3 regions of the Streptomyces sp. NPDC020422 genome follow, and region 2 is predicted to be linked to each of the others. Evidence: riboswitches for the same ligand, from Rfam matches in the RefSeq annotation. Region 2 holds a riboswitch; each other region holds the start of a gene.
What was found. A riboswitch is a leader RNA that binds a small molecule or an ion and turns the genes downstream of it on or off. The one in region 2 is predicted to bind thiamine pyrophosphate.
Positions count from the first base shown of each region.

Region 1: linked by a shared signal. The riboswitch ahead of ACH414_RS10305 (thiamine ABC transporter substrate binding subunit) and the one ahead of thiC (phosphomethylpyrimidine synthase ThiC) in region 2 are both predicted to bind thiamine pyrophosphate.
Region 3: linked by a shared signal. The riboswitch ahead of thiO (glycine oxidase ThiO) and the one ahead of thiC (phosphomethylpyrimidine synthase ThiC) in region 2 are both predicted to bind thiamine pyrophosphate.

Region 1 is NZ_JBIRVJ010000003.1:629,203-634,245, forward strand. It holds gene ACH414_RS10295 (MFS transporter) at 1-911, shown strand, start outside; gene rlmN (23S rRNA (adenine(2503)-C(2))-methyltransferase RlmN) at 969-2,075, shown strand; TPP riboswitch at 2,105-2,215, shown strand; gene ACH414_RS10305 (thiamine ABC transporter substrate binding subunit) at 2,299-3,393, shown strand; gene ACH414_RS10310 (ABC transporter permease) at 3,435-5,043, shown strand, end outside.
Region 2 is NZ_JBIRVJ010000004.1:220,198-225,240, reverse strand. It holds gene ACH414_RS11815 (SsgA family sporulation/cell division regulator) at 1-252, shown strand, start outside; gene ACH414_RS11810 (YibE/F family protein) at 299-1,711, opposite strand; TPP riboswitch at 1,784-1,931, shown strand; gene thiC (phosphomethylpyrimidine synthase ThiC) at 1,926-3,710, shown strand; gene ACH414_RS11800 (hypothetical protein) at 3,778-4,584, opposite strand; gene ACH414_RS11795 (metallophosphoesterase) at 4,745-5,043, opposite strand, start outside.
Region 3 is NZ_JBIRVJ010000008.1:331,340-336,382, reverse strand. It holds gene pknB (Stk1 family PASTA domain-containing Ser/Thr kinase) at 1-7, opposite strand, end outside; gene ACH414_RS23385 (thiazole synthase) at 91-891, opposite strand; gene thiS (sulfur carrier protein ThiS) at 895-1,095, opposite strand; gene thiO (glycine oxidase ThiO) at 1,092-2,252, opposite strand; TPP riboswitch at 2,250-2,362, opposite strand; gene ACH414_RS23370 (NAD(P)/FAD-dependent oxidoreductase) at 2,445-3,755, shown strand; gene ACH414_RS23365 (Rv2175c family DNA-binding protein) at 3,799-4,173, shown strand; gene thiE (thiamine phosphate synthase) at 4,266-4,916, shown strand.

The DNA of each region.
Region 1 (5,043 bases), on a different contig from region 2:
CGCCCTCCTGGCTCGGCGTCTCCCCGACCGTGTGGCTGGCGCTCGCGGGCCTGCTGCTGCTCTGGTCCTTCCTGCGCTGGGAGTCCCGGCTCGCGCGCCGGGGCGGGGACACGCTGGTGGACCCGGCGATGCTGCGGAACCGGCAGCTCACCGGCGGTCTGACCATGTTCTTCTTCCAGTACCTGGTGCAGATGGGCGTCTTCTTCCTCGTCCCGCTCTACCTCTCCGTCGCCCTCGGCCTGTCCGCGCTGAAGACCGGTGCGCACATCCTGCCGCTGTCGGTGACCCTGCTGGCGGCCGCGCTGCTCATCCCGCGCTTCTTCCCCGACGTCTCGCCCCGCCGGGTGGTGCGGCTCGGCGTGTTCGCCCTGCTCGCCGGGGCGATCGTCCTCATGGGCGCCCTGGACGCGGACGCCGGAGCGGAGGTCGTCACCCTGCCGCTGCTGCTCATCGGCCTCGGCATGGGCGCGCTCGCCTCCCAGCTGGGCTCGGTCACCGTCTCCGCCGTCCCCGACGAGGAGAGCGCCCGGGTCGGCGGCCTGCAGAACGCCGTCACCAACCTCGGCGCCTCCATCGGCACGGCGCTCGCCGGCTCGATCATGATCGCGGTGCTCACCTCGTCGTTCCTGACCACCATCGACCAGAACCCGGCCGTCCCCGCCGAGGTCAAGAGCCAGGCCTCCGTGGAGCTCCAGAGCGGCATCCCGTTCCTCTCGGACGCCCAGCTCACCGACGCCCTCGACCAGGCGGGCGTCGACCCCGAGGTCACCCAGGCCGCCCTGGACGCCAACGCCGCGGCCCGCCTCGACGGCCTGCGCGCCGCCCTGGCGATCCTGGCCCTCGCCTCCGTCGTGGCGCTCTTCTTCACCTCCCGCATCCCCGGGACCCAGCCCGGCTCGACGCGACCCTGACACCGCCCCGTCCGTGGAACGGGGACACCGGCGCGCGTCTGCGACACTGGTAGGACCATGCCCAAGCCCGGAGAACTCACTTTCGTCGCCCCGCGCGGAGCCAAGCAGCCCCCGCGGCACCTCGCCGACCTCACGCCCGCTGAGCGCAAGGAGGCGGTCGCCGCGATCGGCGAGAAGCCGTTTCGCGCCAAGCAGCTGTCCACGCACTACTTCGCGCGCTACGCGCACGACCCGGCGGAGTGGACCGACATCCCCGCCGGCTCGCGCGAGAAGCTCGCGGGGGAGCTGCTGCCCGATCTGATGTCGGTGGTGCGGCACATCTCCTGTGACGACGACACCACCCGCAAGACGCTGTGGCGGCTGCACGACGGCACGCTCGTCGAGTCGGTGCTCATGCGCTACCCGGACCGGGTGACCATGTGCATCTCCTCGCAGGCGGGCTGCGGGATGAACTGCCCCTTCTGCGCCACCGGCCAGGCGGGGCTCGACCGCAACCTGTCCACCGCCGAGATCGTGCACCAGATCGTCGACGGCATGCGCGCCCTGCGCGACGGCGAGGTCCCCGGTGGGCCGGCCCGGCTCTCCAACATCGTCTTCATGGGCATGGGCGAGCCGCTCGCCAACTACAAGCGGGTCGTCGGAGCCATCCGGCGGCTGACCGACCCGGAGCCCGACGGCCTCGGCCTGTCCCAGCGCGGGATCACGGTCTCCACCGTCGGCCTGGTCCCGGCGATGCTGCGCTTCGCCGACGAGGGCTTCAAGTGCCGCCTCGCGGTCTCGCTGCACGCCCCCGACGACGAGCTGCGCGACACCCTGGTCCCCGTCAACACCCGGTGGAAGGTCCGCGAGGTCCTCGACGCCGCCTGGGAGTACGCGGAGAAGTCCGGCCGCCGAATCTCCATCGAGTACGCCCTGATCAGGGACATCAACGACCAGGCCTGGCGTGGCGACCTGCTGGGCAAGCTGCTCAAGGGCAAGCGGGTGCACGTCAACCTGATCCCGCTCAACCCGACGCCCGGCTCCAAGTGGACCGCGTCCCGTCCCGAGGACGAGAAGGCGTTCGTCGAGGCCATCGCCCGCCACGGCGTGCCCGTCACCGTCCGCGACACCCGCGGACAGGAGATCGACGGTGCCTGTGGACAGCTCGCGGCCGCCGAACGCTGACCTTGTACTCTGAGCTCGAACACATCTGCATATTCCGACAGGGGAGCGCCACAGCGCTGAGAGTGCGGCAACCGTAAGGCCGCAGACCCTCTGAACCTTGCCCAGGTCATTCTGGGTAGGAAGTTCGGTCGTAACTCGAGCTGTTGCGCCCTGCCCGCGTCCGGGTCCCCCGGACGCGGGCAGGGCCGCGTCTCTTCCTGGTCACACCCAGGAGGAAGTCCACGTGAACACCAAGAAGGCCGCCGCCGCCGCGCTCGTCGCGGCGCTCGGCGTCGCCACCCTCGGCGCCTGCGGCACCGACGACGCGCGCGGAGCCGCCGGCAAGAGCGACTCGCCCGCGCCGAAGACCGTCACCCTGGTCAGCCACGACTCCTTCAACGCCTCCAAGGAGGTGCTGGCGGAGTTCACCAAGCAGACCGGTTTCACGATCAAGGTCCTCAAGAGCGGCGACGCCGGCGAGGCCGTCAACAAGGAGATCCTCACCAAGGGCTCCCCCCAGGGCGACGTCTTCTTCGGCGTCGACAACACCCTGCTCTCCCGCGCCCTCGACAACGGCATCTTCACCCCGTACGAGGCGAAGGGCCTGGACCGGATCCCCGCCGCGCTCCGGCTCGACAAGGAGCACCGGGTCACCCCGATCGACTCCGGCGACATCTGCGTCAACTACGACAAGCAGTACTTCGCCGACAAGAAGCTCGCGCCCCCGCAGTCCTTCGACGACCTGGCCAAGCCGGCGTACAAGGACCTCCTGGTCGTCGAGAACCCCGAGCGCTCCTCCCCGGGCCTCGGCTTCCTGCTCGGCACCGCCGCGAAGTACGGCGACGCCGGCTGGCCGGACTACTGGAAGAAGCTCAAGGCCAACGGCGTGAAGACCGTCGACAGCTGGGAGCTCGCCTACAACCAGGAGTTCTCCGGCTCCGCCGGCGGCAAGAAGGCCAAGGGCGACCGTCCGCTCGTCGTCTCCTACGCATCGAGCCCGCCGGTCGAGGTGCTCTACGCCGAGCCCCAGCCGAAGGTGGCGCCGACCGGCGTCTCCACCGGCACCTGCTTCCGGCAGACCGAGTTCGCGGGCCTGCTGAACGGGGCGAAGAACCCCGAGGGCGGCAAGGCGCTGATCGACTTCCTGATCTCCAAGAAGTTCCAGGACGACATGCCGCTCCAGATGTTCGTCAACCCGGTCACCGACGACGCCGCGCTCCCCGAACTCTTCACCAAGCACGGTGTGGTCGTCGACAAGCCGGAGACCATGGCGCCCGAGAAGATCGCCGCCAACCGCGAGCAGTGGATCCGGCAGTGGACCTCGCTCGTCCTGAAGTAGCCGCCCCGGGCCGCACGGGGAACGCGGCGCGGCCGGCCCTCATGGTGCTGCCCGTCGCGTTCTTCGCCGTCTTCTTCGCCTGGCCCGTCGTCTCGATCGTCGAGCGCGGGCTCAGGCCGGACGGGCACTGGGAGCTCGGCCGCTTCACCGAGACGCTCGGCAGCCCCGAGATCCTCGACGTGCTGTGGTTCACGCTGTGGCAGGCGCTCGCCTCCACCGCGCTCACCCTGCTCGTCGCCCTGCCCGGCGCGTACGTCTTCGCCCGGTTCGACTTCCCGGGCAAGCGGGTGCTGCGCGCCGTCGTCACCGTGCCGTTCGTCCTGCCCACCGTCATGGTGGGCACGGCGTTCCTCGCCCTGGTCGGGCGTCGCGGGCTGCTCGACGAGCTGTGGGGCGTCCGGCTCGACACCACCGTGTGGGCCATCCTGATCGCCCACGTCTTCTTCAACTACGCCGTCGTCGTCCGCACCGTCGGCGGCCTCTGGTCCCAGCTCGACCCCCGCCAGGAGGAGGCCGCCCGGGTCCTCGGCGCCTCCCGATGGCGGGCCTGGCGGACGGTGACCCTGCCGGCCCTCGGCCCGTCCGTCGGCGCCGCCGCGCTCATGGTGTTCCTGTTCACCGCGAGCTCCTTCGGCATCGTGCAGATCCTCGGCGGCCCCGCGTACTCCACCCTGGAGACCGAGATCTACCGGCAGACCGCCGACCGGCTCCAGCTCTCCACCGCCGCCGTCCTCACGATCGTGCAGTTCGTCGCCGTCGGCGCGATCCTCGCCGTGCACGCCCGGATGGTCCGCCGCCGGGAGACCGCGCTGCGGCTGGTCCCGCCGGAGCGCACCGCCGCCCGCCCGCGCGGCGCCGGCCAGTGGCTGCTGCTCGCCGCCGTCCTGCTGTCGATCGGGCTGCTGATCCTGGCGCCGCTCGGCGTCCTCGTCGAACGCTCGCTGGCCACCCCGACCGGCTACGGCCTCGACTACTACCGGGCGCTGCAGTCCGTGGACGAGAACGGCACCTTCCTCGTGCCGATGACCGACACCATCGTCAACTCCCTGCAGTACGCGCTTGCCGCCACCGCCATCGCCGTCGTCATCGGCGGGCTCGCCGCCGCCGCGCTCACCAGGCGGGCCGGCCGTCTCGTCCGCGGCTTCGACGCGCTGCTCATGCTGCCGCTCGGGGTGTCCGCCGTGACGGTCGGCTTCGGCTTCCTCATCACCCTCGACGAGCCGCCGCTCGACCTTCGGGCCAGTTGGATCCTGGTGCCGCTCGCACAGGCCCTGGTCGGCGTCCCCTTCGTCGTACGGACCATGCTCCCCGTGCTCCGTGCGGTGGACGATCGGCTGCGGGAGGCCGCCGCCGTGCTCGGGGCCTCGCCGTGGCGGGCCTGGCGCGAGGTCGACCTGCCGCTCGTGCGGCGCGCGCTGCTCATCGCCGCCGGGTTCGCCTTCGCCGTCTCGCTCGGCGAGTTCGGTGCGACGGTCTTCATCGCCCGCCCCGACAACCCGACCCTGCCGGTGGCCGTGGCCCGGCTGCTCGGCCGGCCGGGCGAGCTCAACTACGGCCAGGCCATGGCCCTTTCGACGATCCTGATGGTGGTGTGCGCGGTGTCCCTGCTGCTCCTCGAACGGCTGCGCTCCGACCGGACCCCGGGGGAGT
Region 2 (5,043 bases):
ATCAACCGGCCCAGCGGGGACGGCGACGTGCACATCGCGCCGACCGACCCGGACGGGCTCTCCGACGTGATCATCCGGCTTCAGGTCGGCGGCGACCGCGCGCTGTTCCGGGCGAGCGCGCCACCGTTGGTGGCCTTCCTCGACCGCACGGACAAGATCGTTCCGCTCGGTCAGGAACGGACCCTGGGCGACTTCGAGGACCACCTCGAGGCCGAACTCGGCCGGATCCTCGCGGAGGAGAACGCCGGCTGAGGGTACGGGTGCCGAGCTCGGCTCCCGTACCCCGCGGACCCGTCGGTCACTTGGCCCGTCGGCGGCGTCCGCCCCTGCCCGGGCGGCGACCAGCGGCCTCCGCCGGTCCCGGCCGGTCGGCGGAGACCACCAGGGCCGCGAGGCCGGTGGTGACCGGCACCGAGGCGACCAGGCCGATCGACCCGACGAGCATGCGCACGATCTCCTCCGCGACCAGCTCGCTGTTGGCCACCGTCCCCACGCTGCTCTGGGCGATCGAGAAGAGCAGCAGCAGCGGCAGGGCCGCACCGGCGTAGGCGAGGACAAGGGTGTTCACGACCGACGCGATGTGGTCGCGGCCGATCCGGATCGCGGCCCGGTAGAGCGCCCGCGGACCCATCCGCGGGTCGGCCTGGTGCAGTTCCCAGACCGCCGAGGTCTGAGTGACCGTCACGTCGTCGAGCACACCGAGCGAGCCGATGATGACGCCGGCCAGCAGCAGACCGGACATGTCGATGTTCGGGTAGAGGCCGTGGATCAGGCCGGTGTTGTCGTCCGTGTTGCCGGTCAGCGAGGCCCAGCCGATGAAGAGCGAGCCGAGCAGGCCGATCAGCAGCAGCGAGACCAGCGTGCCCAGCACCGCGACCGAGGTGCGGGCCGAGAGCCCATGGCACATGTAGAGCGCGATGAGCATGATCGCGCTCGATCCGACGATGGCGACCAGCAGGGGATTGGAGCCCTGGATGATCGCCGGGAGGATGAAGAAGGTCAGCACCAGGAAGCTGATGGCCAGCGCGATGAGCGCCATCACCCCGCGCATCCTGCCGACGGCCACGACCACCAGCGCGAAGATGCCGGCGAGCAGGGCGAGCGGCAGCTTACGGTTCACGTCGGTGACCGAGTACTGGAGGTCGCGCGGTGCGTCCGGCGCGTAGGCGACCACGACGCCCTGCCCCTCGTGGAGCTGACGCGGAGCGTCCGGCTGCACGATCTCGGTGAAGGTGCGGCCCTTGTCGGGGCCGGTGGTGACCTCGATCGTCGCCTTCTCGCACTGACCCTGCTGCGCGTTGACCGCCTCGCGCCCCTCCGGTGTCGAGGTGTCGCCGGTCGGCGGGACCTGGGCGGCGTTCACCTCCTTGCAGTCGACGCGCTCGACGGCGACGACCCGGCCCTGCTCGGTCTGCCGGTCGAAGCCGACCCCGGTGCGCTGGTGGCCCGGCGTGCCACCGGGCCACAGCACCAGGAGCCCGACCACCACGGCGGCGGCGAAGGGGATCAGGACCGCGGCGATGACCTTGCGCAGATGACGCGAGACGGGCGCGGCCGGTCCATGGCCATGGGCGTGCGCATGGCCGTGGCCGCCGCCACCGCCGTGACCGGAGCCGTGACCGGAGTCGTCACCGGTGCCGTGGCCGTCGCCGCCATGGCCCTCGTGGCCGCCGTGGCCGTGCTGTTCGGGGGTCTGCTGCGTGGGAGTCACCGACCGATCATCGCAAGAACGCCGGGGGACCCACTGTTCAGCACGCCAGCGATGGCGCTAGCGTGGTGACACCTTTGCACACGCGGGAGCTCGGAGCACCGGGCTGAGAGGGCGCTGATCACCGTACGCGCGTACTGGACGTACGTACGGGAGGAGGCTGCGCCGACCGCCGAACCTGTTACCGGGTAATGCCGGCGTAGGGAGATTCGGTCTCATGACCATTCAGGATGCACGCACGCCTGCCTCCGACCAGAACGGCCCGCAGGAGCGCACGCCGGGCTGGCACAAGGGATACGTCGAGGGCTCCCGCCCCGACCTCCGGGTGCCCGTCCGCCAGGTGCACCTCACCAACGGCAAGGACGTGACGCTGTACGACACGTCCGGGCCGTACACCGACCCCACCGTCGAGACCGACGTCCGCCGCGGCCTGCCGCCGCTGCGCGAGAACTGGATCATCGCGCGCGGGGACACCGAGGAGTACGCGGGCCGCCCGGTCCGCCCCGAGGACGACGGCATCAAGCACACCTCGCCGCGCGGCGGTGGCCTCAAGAACCTCGACGCGGTCTTCCCCGGCCGCCCGCGGCTGCCCCGCAGGGGGCGTTCCGGCCAGGCGGTGACGCAGCTCGCGTACGCGCGCCGGGGCGAGATCACCCCGGAGATGGAGTACGTCGCGATCCGCGAGAACGTCTCCCCCGAGGTGGTCCGGGAGGAGATCGCGGCGGGTCGCGCGGTGCTGCCGGCCAACGTCAACCACCCGGAGATCGAGCCGATGATCATCGGCAAGCGGTTCCTGGTGAAGGTCAACGCCAACATCGGCAACTCCGCGGTCACCTCCTCCATCGAGGAGGAGGTGGAGAAGATGACCTGGGCGACCAAGTGGGGCGCCGACACGGTCATGGACCTCTCCACCGGCCGCAACATCCACACCACCCGCGAGTGGGTGCTGCGCAACTCCCCCGTCCCGATCGGCACCGTGCCGCTCTACCAGGCCCTGGAGAAGGTCGACGGCAAGGCCGAGGAGCTGACCTGGGAGATCTACAAGGACACGGTCATCGAGCAGGCCGAGCAGGGCGTCGACTACATGACCGTCCATGCCGGCGTGCTGCTGCCGTACGTGCCGCTGACCGCCCGCCGCAAGACCGGCATCGTCTCGCGCGGCGGCTCGATCATGGCCGCCTGGTGCCTCGCGCACCACAAGGAGAACTTCCTCTACACGAACTTCGAGGAGCTCTGCGAGATCCTCGCGGCGTACGACGTGACCTACTCGCTCGGTGACGGCCTGCGGCCCGGCTCGATCGCGGACGCCAACGACGCGGCGCAGTTCGCGGAGCTGAAGACGCTCGGCGAGCTGAACACGATCGCCAAGCGGCACAACGTCCAGACGATGATCGAGGGCCCGGGGCACGTCCCGATGCACAAGATCAAGGAGAACATCGACCTCCAGCAGGAGATCTGCGAGGAGGCGCCGTTCTACACGCTCGGCCCGCTGACCACCGACGTGGCCCCGGCGTACGACCACATCACCTCGGGCATCGGCGCGGCGATGATCGCCTGGTGGGGCACGGCGATGCTCTGCTACGTGACGCCGAAGGAGCACCTGGGCCTGCCCAACAAGGACGACGTGAAGACCGGCGTGATCACCTACAAGATCGCGGCCCACGCGGCGGACCTCGCGAAGGGACACCCGGGCGCGCAGGAGTGGGACGACGCCCTGTCGGACGCGCGCTTCGAGTTCCGCTGGGAGGACCAGTTCAACCTGGCGATGGACCCGGACACCGCGCGGGAGTTCCACGACGAGACGCTGCCCGCGGAGCCCGCGAAGACGGCGCACTTCTGCTCGATGTGCGGGCCGAAGTTCTGCTCGATGAAGATCTCCCAGGACATCCGGCGCGAGCACGGCGGAGACCTGAAGGCCGAGGAGATCGAGGCGGGCATGGCGGAGAAGTCGGCCGAGTTCGCGGCGGCCGGCAACCGCGTCTACCTGCCGCTGGCGGAGTAGCCGCCCACCTGCAGGGACCGGCCCGCGACCCATGGGGGGAGCCGCGGGCCGGTTCCCTTCTCCCCGTCTACTCCGGGCGGTGGTCCGGGGATCCGAAGTCCGGGCCGGTGAAGTCGGGACTGGAGTACGTCGGGCGCGGGGACGGGACGCCCTCGGACGGGCTGGTGAAGTCCGGGCCGCTGTAGCCGACCTTGGGGATCCGCCCGGCCGGCGGCTGGGGCCGCGGGACGCGCGGGGGCGGCGGGGCGGCGAGGGCGTCGCGGAGGAACGGAAGGATGCCGCGGTCCAGGAGGGCGCGACACCAGGCCTGGCGCGCGCGGGACAGCTCGTCGTCGGGGGCCTCGGCCGGGACCTCCGTGGCGCTGTTGCGCAGGGCGGTCACCAGCAGTCCCGCGGCCGCGCAGAGCAGCCCGGCCGCGGCGACGGCGCCGAACACGAGGCCGGCGGTCAGCAGGGTGTCGGCGAAGGCGGGCGCCGGGTCGAGCATCTTCAGGATGGCGCCGACCAGGAGCAGGATCACGGCCGAGGTGCCCGCGAGGATCGGCGCCAGGACGGTGACGATCGCTATGACTCCCGCGCCGCCCGCGCCGCCCAGGTCGGCCGCCGCCTCGCCCGTACCGCTGCCGGCGGCGCCGGCGCTCGCCGCGCGGAGCTGCTCGCGGACCTTCACGAAGTGGTCGTACTCGACCGCGGCGGCCGTGGTGATGAGCGCTGTCGCGTTCAGCGCCATCGAGCGCAGCTGTTCGGTCGTGAGCCGCTCGCCGAGCGCGGCGAGTTCCGGCCGGTCGTGCGCGGTGCGCAGTGCCTCGTCGAGGACGCGCTCGAACTCGGCGCGGTCCTCGGTCAGCAGGTGCGGAGCCACGTTCATGTGCATCCCCCGATGCTCCGTAGGGCCGCAACGGCCGTGGTGAGGCGGCCGATTGGGCGGAAACGGAGGAGAGCCTGCTACGGATGAGCCGATGGTATTGCGCTTACGGCACGCGGTGACAGGGTGTTTCGGGAAATCGACTTCCCCGGATGCGTACGGTTATGCGTCAGGCGGGCAGCGGGAGTTGCACGACCAGCAGTTTTCCGGCCATGGTCACTCCGCCGTCCATCGCGATCGCCAGTCCGTCCGCGTAGACGTGCGGACCCTCGACGGCCGGGCGCTCGCCCTCCTCCGCGTCCTCCGTGCCGACCTGGCCGAGGAGGTACGGGATGGGGCTGTGACCGTGCACGATCCGGCGGCCGCCGTAGGTGCCGAGCAGCTCCTGGACGGCCTGGGGGCCGGCGGCCTCGTCGCGGAAGGCGAAGCGCTTGGTGAACTTGCGGAAGAGGTCCCAGACCTCGTCCG
Region 3 (5,043 bases), on a different contig from region 2:
TGTCCACGGCGTCGAGTCTACGAGCCGCTCAGGGGGCCGCCGCCCGTCCCGCCCGCACTGCAGCGCGGTTGTGACGCGACGGCGGCGGACTCACGCCCCGAACGCCGGCCGTTCCGGGTCCAGCCGGGCCCGGCCCTCGCGCGGGGAGGAGGCCTCGGCGAAGTGGCGGCGCGGGATGCGGCCCGCGCGGTGGGCGAGCCGGCCCGCCTCCACCGCGTGGCGCATGGCCTCCGCCATCAGGACGGGCTCCTGGGCCCGGGTCACCGCCGAGGCCAGCATCACCGCCGAGCAGCCGAGCTCCATCGCGAGCGCCGCGTCCGAGGCCGTCCCGGCACCGGCGTCCAGGATCACCGGCACCCCGGCCCGCTCCACGATCAGCTCGAAGTTGTGCGGGTTGCGGATGCCGAGCCCGGAGCCGATCGGCGAGCCCAGGGGCATGATCGCCGCGCAGCCCACGTCCTCCAGCTTCTGCGCGAGGACCGGGTCGTCATTGGTGTACGGCAGGACGACGAAGCCGTCGTCGACCAGGGTCTCGGCCGCGTCGAGCAGCTCCACCCCGTCCGGCAGCAGGGTCCGCTCGTCGGCGATCACCTCGACCTTGATCCAGTTCGTGCCGAGCGCCTCCCGGGCGAGCCGGGCGGTGAGGACGGCCTCGCCGGCGGTGAAGCAGCCCGCGGTGTTCGGCAGGACGCGGATGCCGAGCCTGTCCAGGACGGAGAGCACCGAGCCGCGCACGGTCGGGTCCAGTCGGCGCATGGCGACCGTGGTCAGCTCCGTACCGCTGGCGACGAGGGAGCGTTCGAGCACGTCGAGGCTGGGTGCCCCGCCGGTGCCCATGATCAGGCGGGAGGAGAACTCGGTGCCGCCGAGGGTGAAGACGTCGTCGGACATGGCTCAGCCTCCCTGGACCGCGGTGAGGACCTCGACCCGGTCGCCCTCGCCGAGCAGGGTCGCGGCCCACTGGCTGCGCGGGACGACCGTCTCGTTGACGGCGGCGGCCACCCCGGCGGGGGCTGCGGTGAGGGTGGCGACGAGGGCGTCGAGGAAGAGCGGGTCCGCGAGCTCGCGGGGCTCTCCGTTCACGGACACGTTCATGCGTGCTCCAGGTGTACGGGGGAGAAGCGGCGGGCGGTGAAGGGGCGGACCTCGGCGGGCAGCGCCCCGGTGGTCAGGGCCTCGGCCATGACGTCGCCGGTGACGGGGGTCAGCAGCACCCCGTTGCGGTAGTGGCCGGTCGCCAGGTGCAGTCCCGGCAGGGCGCTCGGGCCGAGCAGCGGCGCGTTGTCGGGGGAGCCGGGCCGCAGTCCGGCACGGGTCTCGGTGAGCGGCAGCTCGGTGATGCCGGGCACCAGCTCGTGCGCGTCGCGCAGCAGCTCGTAGACCCCGCCGGCGGTGACGGTGGTGTCCCAGCCGAGCTCCTCGCTGGTCGCGCCGACGACCAGCTCCCCGTTCTCGCGCGGCACCAGATAGACATGGCTGCCGCGCACGACGGCGCGGACCGTGCGGGAGAGGAACGGCGCGTACGCGGGCGGCACCCGCAGCCGCAGCACCTGGCCCTTCACGGGCCGCACCGGCGGCAGCACCTCCTCCGGTACGCCGGCGAGCCGGCCGCTCAGGCTGCCCGCCGCCAGCACCACCTGGTCCGCCGCGAGCTCGTCGCCGCCGGCCAGCACCGCCCCGCGGGCCCGGCCCCCGGCGACCGTGAGCCGCTCGGCGAGCGCCCGGTGGAAGACCACGCCGGCCCGTTCGCAGGCGAGGAGCAGCGCGTCGGCGAGGCGGCGGGGGTCGACCTGGTGGTCGCCGTCCACCCGCAGCCCGCCCCGGACGCCCGGGGCCAGCATGGGTTCCAGGCGGCGGCACTCGCGCCCGTTCAGCCACTCGGAGGCGAGCCCGCAGCGGGTCTGCAGGGCGTGCAGCTCGCGCAGATGGGCCCGGTCGTCGGCGTCGAGCGCGACGGCGAGGGTGCCGCAGGAGCGGTAGCCGACGTCGTGGCCGGTCGCCTCGGCGAGCTCGGCGACGAACGCGGGGTAGCGGCGCGCGGAGTCGAGGTTGAGCCCGAGCAGGGTCTCCTCGCCGAAGTGCAGTTCGGTGACGGCGGCGAGCATGCCCGCCGCCACCCGGGCGGCGCCACCGCCCGGTTCGGGGTCCGCCACGGCGGTGCGCAATCCCCGCTGCGCGGCCCGCCAGGCCGTGACCAGGCCGATGATCCCGCCTCCGATGACGAGCACATCGGACGTTGGTGTACGCGACATGGGCGTCCAGCCCCTCCCTTCGCCGGCATGACCCGGATCAGGTTCGTACGGTCGGAGGCCGGCCAGCCTCCCTCTCAGCCCGGTGCGTCCGGGCTCCCGCGAGTGCTTTACGCCCGCCAGACTAACGGCAGGGCGGGGGCCGTCACAGGGGCCTCCCTTCCTGACGCACCGTCAGATGCGTAAGGTGGTCGGGTGAGCGAGCAGAAGCAGACAACGTCACCGTCCGAGCGGCACGTCGTGATCGTCGGAGCCGGCATGGCGGGCGTCCAGACCGCCGTCGCCCTGCGCGAACAGGGCTTCACCGGCCCCGTGACCCTCATCGGCGCCGAACCCCACCAGCCCTACGACCGGCCCCCGCTCTCCAAGGCGGTCCTCCTCGGCAAGGCCGAGGACTCCGCCTTCGACATCGATTTCGAGACACTCCGGATCACCCTGCGCCTCGGCCTCGACGTGACCGGTCTGCGCCCCGCCGACCACGAGCTGGACACCGAGGCCGGCCCCGTGCCGTACGACACGCTGGTCGTCGCCACCGGCGCCCACCCGCTCACCCTGCCCGGCACCGAGGGCGTGCCCGGCGTCCATCTGCTGCGCACCCTCGACGACGCCGCCCGCCTCGGCACCGTCCTGCAGCGCCGCGACGACATCGTCGTCGTCGGCGCCGGCTGGATCGGCGCCGAGTTCGCCACCGCCGCCCGCGCGGCCGGCTGCGCCGTCACCGTCGTCGAGGCCGCCGACCGTCCGCTCGCCGGCGCCCTGCCCGCCGAGGTCACCGCGCCCATGAGCGCCTGGTACGCCGAGAGCGGCGCCGAGCTCCGCCTCAACGCGCGCGTGGCGGGCGTCGAGGAGGGCCGTGTGGTCCTCGCCGAGGGCGCGGCCCACTCCGGCGAGCGCGCCGAGCTGCCCGCCGGCGCCGTGGTCGTCGGGATCGGCGCCCGCCCCACCACCGACTGGCTCGCCGGCTCCGGGATCGCCCTCGACCCGAGCGGCGCCGTCACCGCCGACGCCCGCCTGCGCACCTCCCTGCCCGACGTGTACGCCGTCGGCGACTGCGCCTCCTTCCCCTCCGCCCGCTACGGCGAGCGGCTCCTCGTCCACCACTGGGACAACGCCCTCCAGGGCCCGCGCACCGTCGCCGCCGACATCCTCGCCGACAGCGCCGGGAGCGCCGGGAGCGCCGGGAGCGCCGTGGCCGCCGTGGCGGCCGTGGACCTCGACGAGACCGCCCCCTACGACCCGGTGCCCTACTTCTGGTCCGAGCAGTTCGGCCGCTTCGTCCAGTACGCGGGACACCACGGCGCCGCCGACACCCTGCTGTGGCGCGGCGACCCGGCCGACGCCTCCTGGACCGTCCTGTGGCTCCAGGACGACACGCCGGTGGCCCTGCTGGCCGTCAGCCGGCCGCGCGACCTCGCCCAGGGCCGCAGGCTCATCGAGCACCGGACGCCCGTCGACCCGGCGAAGGCCGCCGACCCCTCCGTACCCCTGAAGGCCGCAGTCCGGTAGGGCCCGACTACCGGCTGTCAGTCCGGGATGGCACGCTTGTCCCGTGACCGAGATTGACGCAAAGACCGATGCTCTCGTCCCCGCCTGGCTCTTCCTCCCCGACGTCGCCGAGATGCTCGACATCGAGGTGACGCGCGTGCGGCAGCTGATCAAGGAGGGTCAGCTCATCGCCGTCCGCAGGGAAGTGCGCCCCGGCGAGAGGATCCTCCAGGTGCCCGCCGCCTTCATCCAGGACGGCAAGGTCGTCAAGGGCCTCTCCGGGACCCTGACGCTCCTGCGGGACGACGGCTTCAGCGACGAAGAGATGCTGGAGTGGCTCTTCACTCCGGACCCGACCCTGCCCGGCACCCCCGCGCAGGCCCTCGGCGAGAATCGCGGCACGGAGGTGAAGCGCCGCGCCCAGGCGCTCGCCGTCTGACGCACCACCCGCACCACCGAAGACACGCCGCAGGTACGGGCCGGCCGCTCCAGGCCGGCCCGGCACCGGCACCACCCGACGGGGGGAACACCATGTCCACGCCTCGCGCGCAGCTCGCCGACGCCCGGCTCTACCTGTGCACCGACGCCCGGAAGCGCCAGGGCGACCTGCCGGCCTTCCTCGACGCCGTGCTCTCCTCCGGCGTGGACATCGTGCAGCTCCGCGACAAGGGCATGGAGGCCGGCGAGGAGCTGGAGCACCTGGCCGTGTTCGCCGAGGCCTGCCGCCGCCACGGCAAGCTGCTCGCGGTCAACGACCGGGCGGACGTCGCCCACGCCATCGGGTCCGACGTGCTCCACCTCGGCCAGGGCGACCTGCCCGTGCCGGCCGCCCGCGCCATCCTGGGCGACCGGGTGCTGATCGGCCGTTCCTGCCACGCCGAGTCCGAGGCGGCCGCGGCCGCCGTCGAGCCGGGCGTGGACTACTTCTGCACCGGCCCCTGCTGGCCCACCCCCACCAAGCCGGGGCGGTACGCCCCGGGGCTCGACCTGGTGCGCTACGCGGCGGCCCTGGAGCAGGACCGCCCCTGGTTCGCCATCGGCGGCATCGACGAGACCAACCTCGACGAGGTGCTCGACGCCGGGGCCCGCCGGATCGTCGTCGTCCGGGCGATCACCGAGGCCGACGACCCGGCCGCCGCCGCGGCCGCGCTCGCCAAGCGGGTCCGCGAGCGGTCGGCATAGCCGCGGGCCGGTCTCCGGCGCGGTCGGCGAGCCTGCTCCGAGGCGGCCATGACGTGGTTCCGACACCGCGGCCCAGAGGGCGGCCGACGTGATCCCGACGCGGTCCCGACGTCGTCCGGACGCGGTC